Regions from separate parts of the Agarivorans sp. 1_MG-2023 genome, predicted to be linked through region 1. Evidence: predicted binding sites of a transcription regulator. Region 1 holds the regulator's gene; the other holds the start of a gene.
The links. Region 1 encodes sigma-54, which starts transcription at its own class of promoters, with help from an activator protein. Its sites were predicted from a motif close to GTTGGCACGNNNNTNGNNT; they were not measured.
Positions count from the first base shown of each region.

Region 2: a site for sigma-54 is predicted at 5,600-5,618, ahead of Q4592_RS04415 (PEP-CTERM sorting domain-containing protein). Genes of this name have one in related genera too.

Region 1 is NZ_JAUOSJ010000008.1:173,886-181,312, forward strand. Features, by position in the region: gene lptC (LPS export ABC transporter periplasmic protein LptC) at 1-140, shown strand, start outside; gene lptA (lipopolysaccharide transport periplasmic protein LptA) at 166-642, shown strand; gene lptB (LPS export ABC transporter ATP-binding protein) at 645-1,370, shown strand; gene Q4592_RS13585 (RNA polymerase factor sigma-54) at 1,421-2,923, shown strand; gene hpf (ribosome hibernation promoting factor) at 2,947-3,234, shown strand; gene ptsN (PTS IIA-like nitrogen regulatory protein PtsN) at 3,243-3,686, shown strand; gene rapZ (RNase adapter RapZ) at 3,713-4,570, shown strand; gene Q4592_RS13605 (HPr family phosphocarrier protein) at 4,536-4,826, shown strand; gene mgtE (magnesium transporter) at 4,896-6,257, shown strand; gene pmbA (metalloprotease PmbA) at 6,340-7,427, opposite strand, start outside.
Region 2 is NZ_JAUOSJ010000003.1:13,987-21,413, reverse strand. Features, by position in the region: gene yvcK (gluconeogenesis factor YvcK family protein) at 1-987, shown strand, start outside; gene Q4592_RS04445 (hypothetical protein) at 968-1,462, opposite strand; gene Q4592_RS04440 (DUF3581 family protein) at 1,798-2,514, shown strand; gene Q4592_RS04435 (Lrp/AsnC family transcriptional regulator) at 2,549-3,022, opposite strand; tRNA gene Q4592_RS04430 (tRNA-Phe) at 3,453-3,528, shown strand; gene Q4592_RS04425 (glyceraldehyde-3-phosphate dehydrogenase) at 3,676-4,836, shown strand; gene Q4592_RS04420 (PaaI family thioesterase) at 4,912-5,388, shown strand; gene Q4592_RS04415 (PEP-CTERM sorting domain-containing protein) at 5,672-6,412, shown strand; gene Q4592_RS04410 (SMP-30/gluconolactonase/LRE family protein) at 6,681-7,427, shown strand, end outside.

The DNA of each region.
Region 1 (7,427 bases):
CCATGAGCAGCGATCAACCTGTTACCGTGTATGGCCCATCGTACGAACTGTATGGTGTTGGCATGGACGGTGATCTAGCTAACGAAATAGTGACTTTATTAGATGATATCGAAGCGGTTTACCACAACCCACAAGAGTAAGTTAGCGCTAGCGGCTAGCTTGTTTATGCTTTCTTGGGGTTCTCAAGCACTTGAAGACGACTTCAACAAACAAATTATTGTTGATGCCGACCGCCAGCAGGTCAACATCAAAGAAAACCGCGTCACTTTCTACAATAATGTAGTGGTGACTCAAGGTTCAATAAAAATGCACGCCGAAGAACTCAGCGTAATAGGTAGTGAAGAAAAAGGCAGCGAGGTGATGATCGCCAAAGGCGAACCGGCAACTTTTTACCAACTACTAGACAGCGGCAAGCCGATTGAAGCAGAGGCCAACGAGGTGCGTTACGATTTAAAAACGCAGACCCTCACCTTAACCAACAATGCTCAGCTCAAGCAAGAAGAGAGCTTAGTAAAAGGCCAAATGATTAAATACAGCATTAATAAACAAGAGATGGTTGCTCAAGGCGATGAAAATAATCGCGTAACCACTATCTTCCTGCCTCAGCAATTAGAAGAACTCTCCCCCGAGGACAATGAGTAATCATGAGTACCTTAATCGCTGAGAACCTTGCCAAAAGCTACAAAGGTCGCAAGGTAGTAAAGAACGTCAGTTTAAATGTAGAAACCGGGAAAATTGTTGGTTTACTAGGGCCAAACGGCGCCGGTAAAACCACTACCTTCTACATGGTGGTTGGTCTAGTGCCGCGAGACCAAGGCCGAATACTTATCGATGACGATGATCTGTCTAGCACCGCTATGCATACTCGTGCACGAAAAGGCATTGGTTATCTCCCGCAAGAGGCCTCTATCTTTCGCCGTTTATCGGTAGAAAAAAATATTCTGGCGGTATTAGAAACCCGTAAGGATTTGGACAAAGAGCAGCAGATTGGCGCATTGGACGATTTGCTAGAAGAGTTTCACATTGGCCATATTCGCAAAAATCTTGGTATGAGCCTGTCAGGCGGAGAGCGTCGCCGGGTAGAAATTGCCCGCGCCTTAGCCGCAGCCCCTAAGTTTATTTTGCTTGACGAACCCTTCGCTGGGGTAGATCCTATTTCCGTTATTGATATTAAAAAAATCATTGAACACCTGCGTGATCGCGGTCTAGGTGTATTAATTACCGACCACAATGTAAGGGAAACTCTCGATGTTTGTGAGCATGCCTATATCGTTAGTCAGGGTGAATTGATAGCCTCAGGTAAGCCACAAGAAATACTTGAAAACGAGCACGTGAAACGAGTTTATCTCGGTGAACAATTCAAGCTATAGTTAAAGTGCAGCTTAGAAAATAATATAAAAAGAAGGGATAGCGGTAGTTAATGAAAGCATCTTTGCAGTTGCGTCTTGGTCAGCAGTTAACCATGACCCCCCAGTTACAACAGGCCATACGCTTACTCCAGCTTTCAACCCTGGATTTACAGCAAGAAATTCAAGAGGCTCTGGAAAGTAACCCTCTGCTTGAGGCGGATGAGTCACATTCGAATGATAGTGACGCAACAGACGCTAAGTCAGCCAATGAAAAATCTACAGAAGCCGAATCTAGCGCCGACGTAGACAGCAGCCAAATGGAAGCTGGCGATGCCATTAACCAAGAAACTGTTTCTGATGACCTGCCCGTAGACTCCACTTGGGACGATATTTATAGCGCCAGTTCCGCGCCAGCTAGCTCATCGAGCGGCAGTAGCGGTGGTGACGACAATGATATGTTATTCCAAGGCGAAACCGTTGATTCCTTACAAGATCACATGCTGTGGCAAATGCGCCTTACTCCTTTCAGCGAAGTAGACCAAGCCATTGCTTTAGCCATTATTGATGCAGTAGATGAATCAGGTTACCTCACACAAGATTGTGAACAGTTATTAGATGGCCTCAATTCTAGTGACAATAACGACTTAGATGTAGAGCTTGACGAAATTGAAGCAGTACTAAAACGGATTCAGCATTTCGACCCCGTAGGCATTGCCGCGCGCTCGCTACAAGAATGCTTGTTAATTCAATTAAGTCGTTTTTCCCCAGAAACACCATGGCTAAATGAAGCCAAAGATGTGGTGTCTAACCATATCGATGTATTAGCCAATCGAGATTTTCGCTTATTGGCTCGAAAGACCAAATTAAAAGAAGACCAGCTGCGCGAAGTGATGCGTTTGATTCACACCTTAGAGCCACGCCCGGGTAACGCTGTTGAGCCAAACCAAGCCCAATACGTTATTCCCGATGTTTCCGTAGTGAAGCGTCAAGGTCGCTGGGTGGTAGAGCTAAACCCCGATGCGATGCCGAAGCTAAGAGTAAACTCTCACTATGCATCCTTAAGTAAAACGTCTAATGCCACCGATACTCAGTTTATCCGTAGCCACTTACAAGAAGCCAAGTGGTTTATTAAGAGTATTGAAAGCCGCAACGAAACCTTACTCAAAGTCTCTAACTGTATCGTTCACCACCAACAAGCCTTCTTCGAATACGGTGAAGAAGCAATGAAGCCAATGGTGCTGAACGATGTAGCCGAAGCAGTAGAAATGCACGAATCAACAATTTCGCGAGTGACAACTCAAAAATTCATGCATACACCTCGCGGCATTTTCGAACTTAAATATTTCTTCTCTAGCCATGTGGCTACCGATGGCGGCGGTGAATGTTCATCTACCGCTATTCGTGCATTAATTAAGAAACTGGTTGCTGCCGAAAATACCAGTAAACCTCTCAGCGATAGTAAGATTGCTGATATTTTGGCAGATCAGGGGATCAAGGTGGCAAGGCGTACGATTGCAAAATATCGTGAGTCTTTAGCGATACCACCTTCTAACCAACGTAAGAGCCTACTTTAAGGCCAATCAAGGGGACTATATTTATGCAAATTAATCTTACCGGACACCACGTTGATATTACTGAGTCTTTAAAAGAATATGTCCATAACAAGTTTGCCAAGCTCACTCGACGATTTGACCAGATAAACAATGTTCATGTCATCCTCAACGTCGAGAAGCTCAATCAAATCGCAGAAGCCACCTTACATTTAAATGGCGGTGAATTATTCGCTACCGCTGAACATTCAGATATGTATGCCGCCATTGATGGCCTCATCGACAAACTTGACCGCCAAGTTATCAAACATAAAGAAAAACTTAACAAACATTAGTCACCTCCATGCAAATAGATAAAGTACTAAGCTTGGATTGCACTCAAAGTGCAGTCCAATGCTCTTCAAAAAAACGCGCCTTAGAAATCATTAGTGAACTAGCCGCTGGTCAACTGGATACGACAGCTCAATGTATATTTGAGAGTTTGTTGAATAGAGAAAAAATGGGCAGCACCGGTATCGGGCAAGGCGTGGCAATACCTCATGGCCGCATTGATAAACAGCATCAAACAACCGCTGTTTTTTTACGTTGTGATCCTCCAATTGCTTTTGACGCCATTGACAATAAACCTGTTGATTTGGTTTTTGCCTTACTGGTACCAGAAGATCAGTGTAAACAACACCTCAACACCTTATCTCAAGTAGCTGAAAAACTTAACGATAAGCAAGTATGCAAACAACTTCGTTGTGCACAAAGTGATGACGAATTATACGACATCATGGTAGCCTAATACTCTAATCACCGTTAGGGATAGTCATGGAACTCATTATCGTGAGTGGGCGTTCTGGTTCAGGAAAAACCGTCGCCTTGAGAGTACTAGAAGATCTGGGCTACTATTGTGTAGACAACCTCCCGGTTGTGTTATGGCAATCTCTTATCGATAACTTAAAAAATACTTACTCTAAAGTAGCAATAAGTATCGATATTCGAAACCTTCCAGACGAACCTTCGCCGATAGGCCAAATTATTCGCAACGCCGGCCCTGATGTGAATCTGTTAAGCATTTTTTTAGATGCTAAAGACGAGGCGCTGATCCGCCGTTACAGCGAAACTCGGCGAGTTCACCCGCTGAGTCAAACCAATTTGTCTCTGGCTGAAGCGATTGAATCGGAAACCGAGCTGCTGGCACCGTTATCTCGAAATGCTGATTTACGCATCGATACTTCACGCTTATCAGTGCATGAGCTAAGTGGCTTAATTCGCTCTAGAGTAACTGGCGATCAGCAACAACAGTTAATTTTAGTGTTTGAATCATTTGGCTTTAAAAACGGCGTGCCTAATGATGCTGACTATATGTTTGATGCTAGATTTCTGCCTAACCCTCATTGGCAAGAAGAGTTGCGGCCACTGACAGGCTTAGATAAACCTGTTCAAGAGTATTTATCTGCACAAGCTTTGGTCAATCAATACATTGAGCAAATTCGTGATTTACTACAATCTTGGTTACCGCATTTGGAAGCCAATAACCGCGCTTACCTAACCATTGCCATTGGTTGCACTGGTGGCCAACACCGCAGTGTTTACGTAGCAGAAAAATTAGCTGAACACTTTAGTGCCCAGCGTAAAGTACAACGTCGCCATCGCACTTTGGAACACCGTCTTGAAGCTCACTAGGCAAGTTATCGTTAAAAACAAGCTGGGGTTGCATGCTCGCCCAGCGACAAAACTGGTAGAGCTGGCCCAGAAATTTGATGCTGAACTAACCATTATCGATGGCGAGAAAACCGCCTCTGCCGCCAGTGTAATGGGCTTGTTGGTGTTAGCCAGCGCTCAAGGAAATACCTTAACCATTATTTCCGAAGGGGACGATGCCACTGCCGCTTTAGATGCCGTTCAAGCGTTAATAGAAGCGAATTTCGACGAAGAATAAACCAAAGCGCAATAAACACACGCTACACTTAGCAAGCGCCGCTTAAACAAACAATAATAGGGAATGCTTATGCCGGAAGAGATGGAGTTAAACCCTAATCAGCACAAACGCTTACAGGAGCTTAACCAAGCTCTAGACAGCGGTATGTTTGTGCATGTTAGGCGCATGCTTCATCAAATGCCGGCCTGTGACGTAGCCTTACTGCTAGAATCTAGCCCCCCAGCAGGGCGGAAAGTGTTATGGCAACTCACCGATCCTGAACAACACGGCGAAATTCTCGAAGAACTTAACGAAGACGTAATGGAAGGCGTGCTGCAATTAATGGCGCCAGAGACGCTTGCCGCAGCCACCGAAGGCATGGACACCGATGACATCGCTTACGTGCTGCGTAGCCTGCCTGATAGTGTTTATCAAGAAGTATTAGAACAGATGGACGGGCAAGATCGCCATCGTGTAGAAGCCGCCTTAGCCTACCCTGAAGATACTGCCGGCAGTATCATGAACACTGATACCATCACCATTCGTGCCGACGTCACCATTGATGTGGTATTACGCTACTTACGGGTGCGCGGTGAATTACCCGAAGCCACTGACGCCCTGTATGTGGTGGACGAGGATGATTCACTACTCGGCGATATCCCCTTATCGACCCTGCTTACCGTTAACCCAAATGTTAACGTTCGCGACGTGATGGACAGTAAGGCAGAGACTATTCCGGTAGCGATGGATGAAGACGATGTAGCGGCATTATTTGAACGCCACGACTGGATATCTGCTCCTGTCGTCGATGAACAAGGCCACTTATTGGGCCGAGTAACCATTGATGATGTGGTTGATATTATTCGAGAAAATGCCGAGCACAGCATGATGGGCATGGCCGGCATGGATGATGACGAAGATACCTTTGCGCCAGTAATAAAAAGTACTCAACGTAGAACCTTTTGGCTGGCAATAAACTTATGCGCAGCGTTAATCGCAGCCTCTATCAGTAACATGTTTGAGTCTACCTTGGAACAATTAGCCACCTTGGCAATTTTAATGACGATTGTCCCTAGTATGGGAGGCATTGCCGGTAATCAAACACTTGCCTTGGTAATCCGTGGCTTAGCTGTGGGGCATATTGGGGAAGGTAACTCACGCTGGCTCATCGGCAAAGAAGCAGCTATTGGCATGCTCAATGGTATGATTTGGGCCACGGTGATTGCGCTAGTGGTAACCTTTTGGAAAGGGGATTGGACACTGGGAGTGATCATTGCAGGCGCGATGTTTGTAAATATGTCATTAGCCGGGCTTGCTGGCGTCACTATTCCTCTGCTAATGAAGAAATTTAACATCGACCCAGCATTAGCTGGCGGTATGGCTTTAACCACCATTACAGATGTAATGGGCTTATTCTCTTTCTTAGGAATGGCCACCTTAATACTGGCTTAAACACAGCTAGAGGCCAGAAACGAGAACAGAGCTAGAGCAAGCAATTCAGCTTCTTTGTGGCTCTAGCCCAATCCAATTGTCTTTAGCTACCTGCAATCTTCATTGAAGAAATCAATATCGAGCCCGTTTGAATAGCACTCTCTTTATCGAAATCATCAGCAATAGCGACAACATTCGCAAACATTTCAGGCAAAGTACTGGCCACGGTGATTTCATGTACTGGAAAAGCAATTTCACCATTTTCTACCCAGTATCCAGCAGCGCCGCGAGAATAGTCTCCAGTTACCGTATTTACCCCTTGGCCCATCATTTCGGTTACCAATAAGCCGGTCCCCATTTGCTTTAACAGCTCAGCCCTATTTACACCGCTGTTTTTCACAAGCCAATTATGAATACCGCCCGCATGCCCTGTACTTTGCATACCCAACTTACGGCCCGCATAAGTCGTTAATAGATAAGACTCCAAAACACCGTCGGCAATAATGTGTTTAACTTTAGGTGCTACACCTTCGCTGTCAAAAGGCGTACTGGATAAGCCCTTTTTAACAAATGGGTCTTCGTAAATAGACAACCAACTCGGGAACAATTTTTTACCCAAACTATCGAGTAAAAATGACGAACGACGATATAAATTACCGCCACTAATCGCTCCAATTAAATGGCCAAACAAGCTACCCGCCACCTCTTGATCAAATACTACAGGTACTTCACAAGTCGAAATTTTGCGACTACCTAAACGACCTAGGGTTTTACTGGTCGCTTGAGCAGCAATCTCTTCAATACTGTCGAGGTCAGAGAAGTCACGCGCTACGCTGTAGGCGTAATCACGTTGCATATCTTTTTCACCGGCGATCAACATACAACTAATACTATGACGACTGGTCGGGTAACCGCCAACAAAACCGTGGCTATTCCCAAATACTTTAACCCCGTAGTGGCTATTAATGTTCGCCCCATCACTGGCTTTAATTTTAGGGTTAGCCAACGCTAATCCCTCACACTTTTTGGCAAGCTCAATAAAACGGTCTGGTTCTAGTGGGTGTGGGTGGAATAAATCTAAATCAGGAATATCAGTAGCGAGTAGCTCTTTGTCAGCAATTCCGGCAGCTTTATCTGCCGAAGTAAATTTAGAAATATCGTAAGCCGCTTTCACTGCATTCTTAATCGCTT
Region 2 (7,427 bases), on a different contig from region 1:
GGCAGTGGCCACTTTGTACTGCTGTCGGCACTAAGAGATGCAGATCACCTGGCGATTAGCGCCATAGTATCAATGACCGATAGCGGTGGCAGCACAGGGCGCTTACGCGATGAGCTAGGCATACTGCCTCCAGGCGATATTCTTAAGTGCGTATTAGCACTTTCTCCTTACCGAGAGCTCGCCCGTAAACTCCTTTTAAAACGCTTTACCAAAGGTAAACGCTTATCAGGCCACAGTGCTGGCAATATGTTGTTAACCATGTTGTCTCAATACAGTGGTTCGTTTTCTGAAGGCATTCAAGGTTTAGCCCAAATGCTAGATGTTGAAGGCGAAATTCTGCCCGTTACCATTGATAAATCCACGTTGGTCGCAGAGCTAACGAGCGGCGAGCGTATTTTTGGTGAAAGCGCTATCGATTTACCCCGCGGTGACCAGCGCGAAAAAATCGCCAATGTATTTTTAGTGCCCCATCACGCGGAACAAGTTCGCGTATATCCTCCGGTTATTGAGCGCATCAATACGGTTGAAGCAATTGTATTAGGCCCGGGCGATTTATTTACCAGCATTATCCCTAATTTATTAGTACCCGGAGTAAAACAAGCCATTGTAAACAGCAAAGCAAAGCTGGTGTACGTGAGTAATATCATGACTAAGTTTGGCGAAACCGATGGCTATAATTTAGAGCACTTTATCTCTGACTTAGAGCATTACCTTGGCCGCTCACTTGACGCTATCGTAGTAAACAACCACATTCCCAGCGATGAGATGATCGCTAGCTACAATTTAGAACGCGCCCAAGTAGTAGACGTTGAAGATTTGAGTACTCTTCAACAGAAGTATCAAGTGATTTACGCAGATTTAATTGATGAAGACAGTGACATAGTGCGTCACGATTCTGCTAAGCTAGCCTGTGCGTTATTACCGTATTTAAATGGCTTAAAAGACAATACCTTATCCTTAGTTAAAGCTAGCGGAACTGAGGGCTAAGGCTGGTACCTCCCGCAAAAGCCGAATCAGGCATTCGCTGTATTAAACCATCTAGCTCGGTGAATACTGGGCGTAAAGCAGGCTCATACTTACCTTGCCAGCGCCACATCCACACATCATGCCCTTGAGTCCATTGAATCAGCTTTTCGTTGCCCTGCTCACCCCAATTAGGAGAAGCAATTTGCTTGGGAACTTGAGTTAATAGCGCATAAATGTCAGAACAGACCAACATAGAAAGCTGCTGTACTGATTCACTGGTAGCAATTTGGTCGTTAAAGGTTTGGCGTAGCGAATAACGGAGGTTCTCGCAATCAACATTAAGCGTAGTGCTGCCATCAGGGCGATGAAACACGAAACTTAATTGGAAAGCAGGCGCATTTTTATCAAATAGTGCCACCCAGGTAGTAGCCCCACTGACCAATACAATAACTGCACCCAATACTAGCGTTCCCCAATAGCGTGACTTCTTTGCCATACCTTGCTCGCTCTCTTCCCTGATAGTTTGAAATTATCATCGAGGTAAAAACGCCCCCGAACACCACCCTTTTAATGTGGTTACTGTGTAAAGGTAGGGCAGAAAGAGGGTCTTGAAAAGCCTTTTTTTGACAAAAGACTCAATTTATAATTTTATCTCCTTGTGGATAAATTTAATTAAATGAATGAAAAGAACTGCTTACTAAAAGTGCTAAAAATTGGTGCAGAATATTCAGCGATGAAAAAAATAAAAAAAAACTTTTATACTGATATGACCACCCTATGAGTAAATTTTGCTAAAATCGCCGGTCGCCGAGTTAAGCAAGTGAATCGAATATGAATTTAAGCCAATATTTTAGCCGTGAAGATCAACAGTTTGTTTTTAGTCGACAACAAGCCTGTGACTTCGCCAAAGGAGTCGCGAACGACTTCAACGCCATTCACGATGCAGACTCGTCACGCTTTTGTGTGCCGGGCGACTTATTGTTTTCAGTTATGCTAAGTGAACTAGGTCTTAACCAAGATATGCAGTTTACCTTTGCAGGGATGGTGACAGATGGTGTTCCACTAAGCATCAAGCAACAACAAAATGCTTGTCAGCTCGTCGACCAGAACGATAAAGAATACCTACAGCTCACCCGCAGCGGGGACAACTTAAAAGACCAAGCCATTATTGGTGACTTAATTAAAGATTACGTGCGCTTTTCTGGCCAAAATTTCCCGCATATTCTGGTGCCTCTACTGGAAGAACAAGGTCTAATGCTCAACCGTAAACGCCCTTTAGTCATATACGAGAACATGAGTTTACATTTTGAACGCTTACCCACTTGTTCCCCTCAGCTTGAATTTGCTGGCGGTGAGTTTATCCCTAATGGTAAACGCGGTGTTGCTATACTTAAGTTTGTGATTAGTGAAGCGGGCGAAACCATTGGCACGGGTCAAAAACGCATGGTACTAGGCAGCTTACTGCCTTATGAAAAAGCTGAGAGCGATATTCTCATCGCCAACTATGATGGCTGCCGCCAAGCCTTTCTAAAACGCCAACAAGGCTAAGCTAAACAAAAATATAAAAGCGCTTATGGCGCTTTTATTTTATGTGCGATAAAGGCAATGCGGTATTGTTTAAGACTTGCTGTAATACAAAGCTTGAACGCACCCCTGTTACTCCGTCTATACGAGTCAGTTTACCCAGTAAAAAGGCTTGGTAATGATCCATATCCGGCACCACAACTTTTAGCTGATAATCTGCATCAGTGCCGGTAACCAATACACACTCCATCACTTCTTCGTAAGCGCTGATGATCTTTTGAAAATTTTCGAAGCGCTCTGGTGTATGCCTATCCATAGAGATATGAATATAGGCAGTAAGGTTTAAATTAAGTTTCTTTTCATTGAGCAGAGTAACATGCTTGGCTATAAGCCCAGCATCTTCAAGGGCTTTTACTCGCCTTGAACAAGGCGAAGGTGATAAACCTATTTGCTCCGCCAATTCAAGATTACTAATCCGACCGTTTTTTTGCATCAGGTCCAAAATCTTTTTGTCGGTGCGATCTAAGCGCATTTAACACCTCATCATTAACTTCCATTAAACTTGAGGTTTATTTCACCTCATTATCGGAAAATAAACAACAGTTGTTGCTCAATAAGGTTGTATACCAACAATCTTAGCAAACACTCGCCCCCTATATTTAATTACACTAATCACAGTGAAAAATACAAGGGAACAACAGCAAGCTTACCCGCTTGCTTGTGACTAACACGCTCACTCAGCATGTTAAGCCCACTCTAAAAGGCATTTACCCAATGTCCGCTAAGAGAGCAGTGATTACCCATCACTTACGTATCCAAACTAAACAAAGGCGGCCTAGGCCGCCTTTTTGTTTAATCTTTTAGCAGTTGTTGTACGGCATTTAGCCGATGCCCGATTATTTCATTTTTTTTACCATTTTCGGTTGACTTAAACCGGTAAAATTCGTTTAATAGCGCCCGTCGCCCGGATAGCTCAGTCGGTAGAGCAGAGGATTGAAAATCCTCGTGTCGGTGGTTCGATTCCGCCTCCGGGCACCACCTTTAAAAAGCCTGCATTTATGCAGGCTTTTTTCGTTTCAGGCCTGCAAACCCTAGCATTAATTTACGCTATCGCTTTAGCTTTCATCTCGCTACACTCTACCTAACTGTTTTCAGTGAAACGCTCACTATTTCAAGGAATGAAATATGCGCCTACCCGCAATACTTAGCTCAGTCCCCTTGTTGTTCTCAATGGGCAACGCTCACGCCGATTTTTTCGAGCAGTTTGTTGATCCCACCGACGGAAGAATGGATGCCAGCCAATGGTTAATGGACAATGCTGTGGGCTTTTTACCGGTACCTATCATTATTACCGACCCCGCAGTGGGTTACGGTGGCGGCTTGGTTTTGGCATTTTTCCATGAGAATGAAGAGCGCCAAAACAATCTCGTTGAAGATGAAGATCCCAATGCCCCCCTCAAACTAACCCCCAGCGTTTCAGGTTTACTTGGCTTAGCCACAGAGAACGGCACACGCGGCGCTGGCGCTTTTCACATGGGTATTTGGAAACAAGACACTATTCGTTACATTGGCGCTATCGCTGGAGTCGATGCCAATATCGACAGTTTTCGCTTACCGAGTGATGGGATTATTGGCGATATACCGATTAGAGTGAACCTTAAAGGCACTTATTTACTTCAACAAATCCGTTTTCGTTTAGGTGATAGCCCTTGGTTTGCGGGTGCAAAATACTCGTATTTAGACAGTGATAGTGAATTCTCTATCGGTGACTTACCTGATTACTTAAAACCACAGTTAAGCATGAAAGATGGCGGCTTAGCCTTATTGCTTAACTATGATACACGCGACAACTCTTTTAGCCCCAACCAAGGCTTATATGGCAACGTGAGTTACGCCAAGCATGCCGATTACTTTGGTGGAGATAAAGACTACGCGATTGCCTCTGGCGAGTTTTCTGGCTTTAGCTATTTAGGTGGCAAATTTCAAGGTTCAGCGAGGCTTTCGGCATCGAGTGCCCATGGTGATACACCGTATTATGCCCTGCCCTTTATTGAAATGCGCGGTATTCCAGCCATGCGCTATCAAGGAGAGCGCATGGCAACCTTACAGGGAGAGCTGCGCTACGACTTTGATGCGCGCTGGTCTGGGGTAGTATTTGGCGGTCTAGGCCAAGCCTTTAATGCTGATCAACACTTAGGAGATACCCCCAACCGCTATGCCAAAGGCATTGGCTTTCGTTACTTAATGGCAAGACGTTTTAACTTACGCACGGGTATTGATGTCGCTCGCGGCCCAGAAGACACTACCGTTCACTTTATAGTTGGCGCAGGTTGGTCTGATTTTTAAACTAAAAAGCACCAAATGTTGACTTTTTGTTAACAACAAGCTCTACTGGTAAGACCTCTTAACTAAGGAATAGTTATGCTTCCCAGTATTCGCAAGGCCAACCTAATGCTCAGCTTGTTTGGCATGTTTAAGGTTCCGTTAATTTGGTACTGCCGCCCCAAGATTTTAGCCATGGACGAACAAAAAGTAGTGGTAAAGATCCCACTTAAGCGCCGTACTAAAAATCACTTAAACAGCATGTACTTTGGCACCTTAGCTGTGGGAGCAGATGTAGCCGGTGGCTTTTTAGCCATTGCAAAAGCTGAACAACATGGCAAAAAGGTGTCTTTGGCTTTTAAAGCAGTAGAGGGGAAATTTTTAAAACGCCCTGAAGCCGATGTGATTTTTACCTGCACCGACGGTTTACTGATTGATCAAATGCTTGAGAAAACCATGGCCAGTGGCGAACGTGTAAACCAAGCTGTTACTATCGATGCCACTTGCCCAAGCATTAGTGGTGACGACATTGTAGCGACCTTCTCACTCACTTTGTCACTTAAAGCGGTTCAATAAATTCATCGCGATACTTATCGGTTAAGTGTCGCATTCATAACTATTTAGAGCCTAGCTTAATAATCAGACGCGGTTCATTCTACCTCCCAGCTCCCCCCTTTAAAAACGACCTTTAAAAACGCCCTTTTGCAAAGTGCAAATGCTGCTAATGCCTCCGCTTAGAAAGCTCATGTACACCTTCTAACACACTGAATAATTTAGAGATAAAAAACATGGCACGAAACTGGATATAACTTACTCAACAAGACCTATTTAGGCCATTAGTAAGCTACCGAGGTACACCATGAAATCAGCAAAAAGTCGCAAACTAAACCAGTTAACTATCGGCTTTGTTGTTATTGCCGCAGTGCTTAGCTTCTCCAGCCACGCAGGTATTATTTATACTATTGAAGCACCAGGGATTCAGAGCTCGCAGGTGGGCGGGACCTTGCAAACCGAAACCTTTGACAGCTTAGCTAAAATTGGCCTGAACAACGGTCATCAAACCGATTTTGGCGATTACTCCGTCGATAAAGGTACTGCAAAAGTGGTTAACTTCGGTGTGTATGGTGGCGCTTATGGTGAAGGTAAGTACTTATTTATTCCCAATAAAAGTTCAGTGACCTTAGATTTTAACCAAGCCATGGGATACTTTGGATTTTGGTGGAGCGCAGGAGATAGCGGGAATCAACTCAGTATTACTACTCAATCTGAAAGCTTAAGTTTTGTTACTAACCAAATTTTAGATGCGGCAGTATTAGAACCCGAACATTACGGTAGTCCAACCAGCGTAAGCGGCAACAAACGCGAACCATACGGCTATGTGAACCTATTTGCAGAAAGCGAAGCCGACAAAATTACGTCTATTCAATTTTTTGGCCGTAATTTCGAAACCGACAATCACAGCGCGAGCTTGCAGCTGCAAACCATCACTGGACGTTCATTGTCGCCAGTGACAGTGCCTGAACCAAACACATGGTGGCTAGTCAGCTTAGGATTGGTATTGTTAGTGTTCAGTCGAGTAAAGCGAAACAGAAAAGCTTAACTTAACGGTAACTGACACTGCTCTAAGCAACTACTTAACTCGCTTAGAGCATCCGCTTAACCAAGCCTCCTCCCATCTTCAGCACGTTTAACGCTATCTTCTTAAAAATTGTTCAACCAAATAGAATCAATTAACGCCTCATTAATAAAAGTAAAATAACATTACAGCTTGATATATTTAACTCTCGGCTACAAAATGGACAACCAATTTAAATAATTGGATAACCTGTAGAAAAACAACGATATTCACTGTGATTAAAGGACTAAACATGCGAACTGCGTTTATTCTCGCCGCTACTCTCACCGTCAGCGCTTGCGCTACAACTCAGCAAAATACTCAACTTGAAGATGCATTAGAAACAACCGGCTCGATAGAGATCATCAATCAACAAGCACTTAGTTACCTCGCCGAAGATGCCAAAATTAGTATTCGAGGAAAAGGGTATCGCTGGACAGAAGGCCCTGTTTGGATTGCCGAACAAAACTATTTACTGTTTTCTGATATCCCCAACAACACGGTAATAAAATACCAGCCGAATCAGGGGACTTCTGTTTATTTGGCGCAGTCTGGTGCGAGCGGTTTATATGAGGGTGATTATGGTCAGGGCGCTAATGGTTTATTGCTTAACGATGATGGCCAACTCGTCCTCCTGCAGCAGGGGGATCGCCGAGTAGCGATAATGGATGCTCCTCTTACATCACCAAAAAGCGAATTTATTACTTTGGCCAGCCACTATCAAAAAAAGCGCCTAAATAGCCCTAATGACGCGGTTTACCATAGTGACGGTAGTTTGTATTTTACCGATCCACCTTACGGCTTAAATGCCGGTATGGATGATCAACGTAAGGAGATTGACTACCAAGGTATTTACCGCTTAAGCAGCGATGGTGAAGTAAGCCTATTGGATAAGAGCGTGAATTTTCCAAACGGTATTGCATTGTCCTTAGACGAAACGACTTTATATGTTGCGGTGTCTGATGATGCCCACCCTCGCTGGTTAGCCTACGATCTTAAC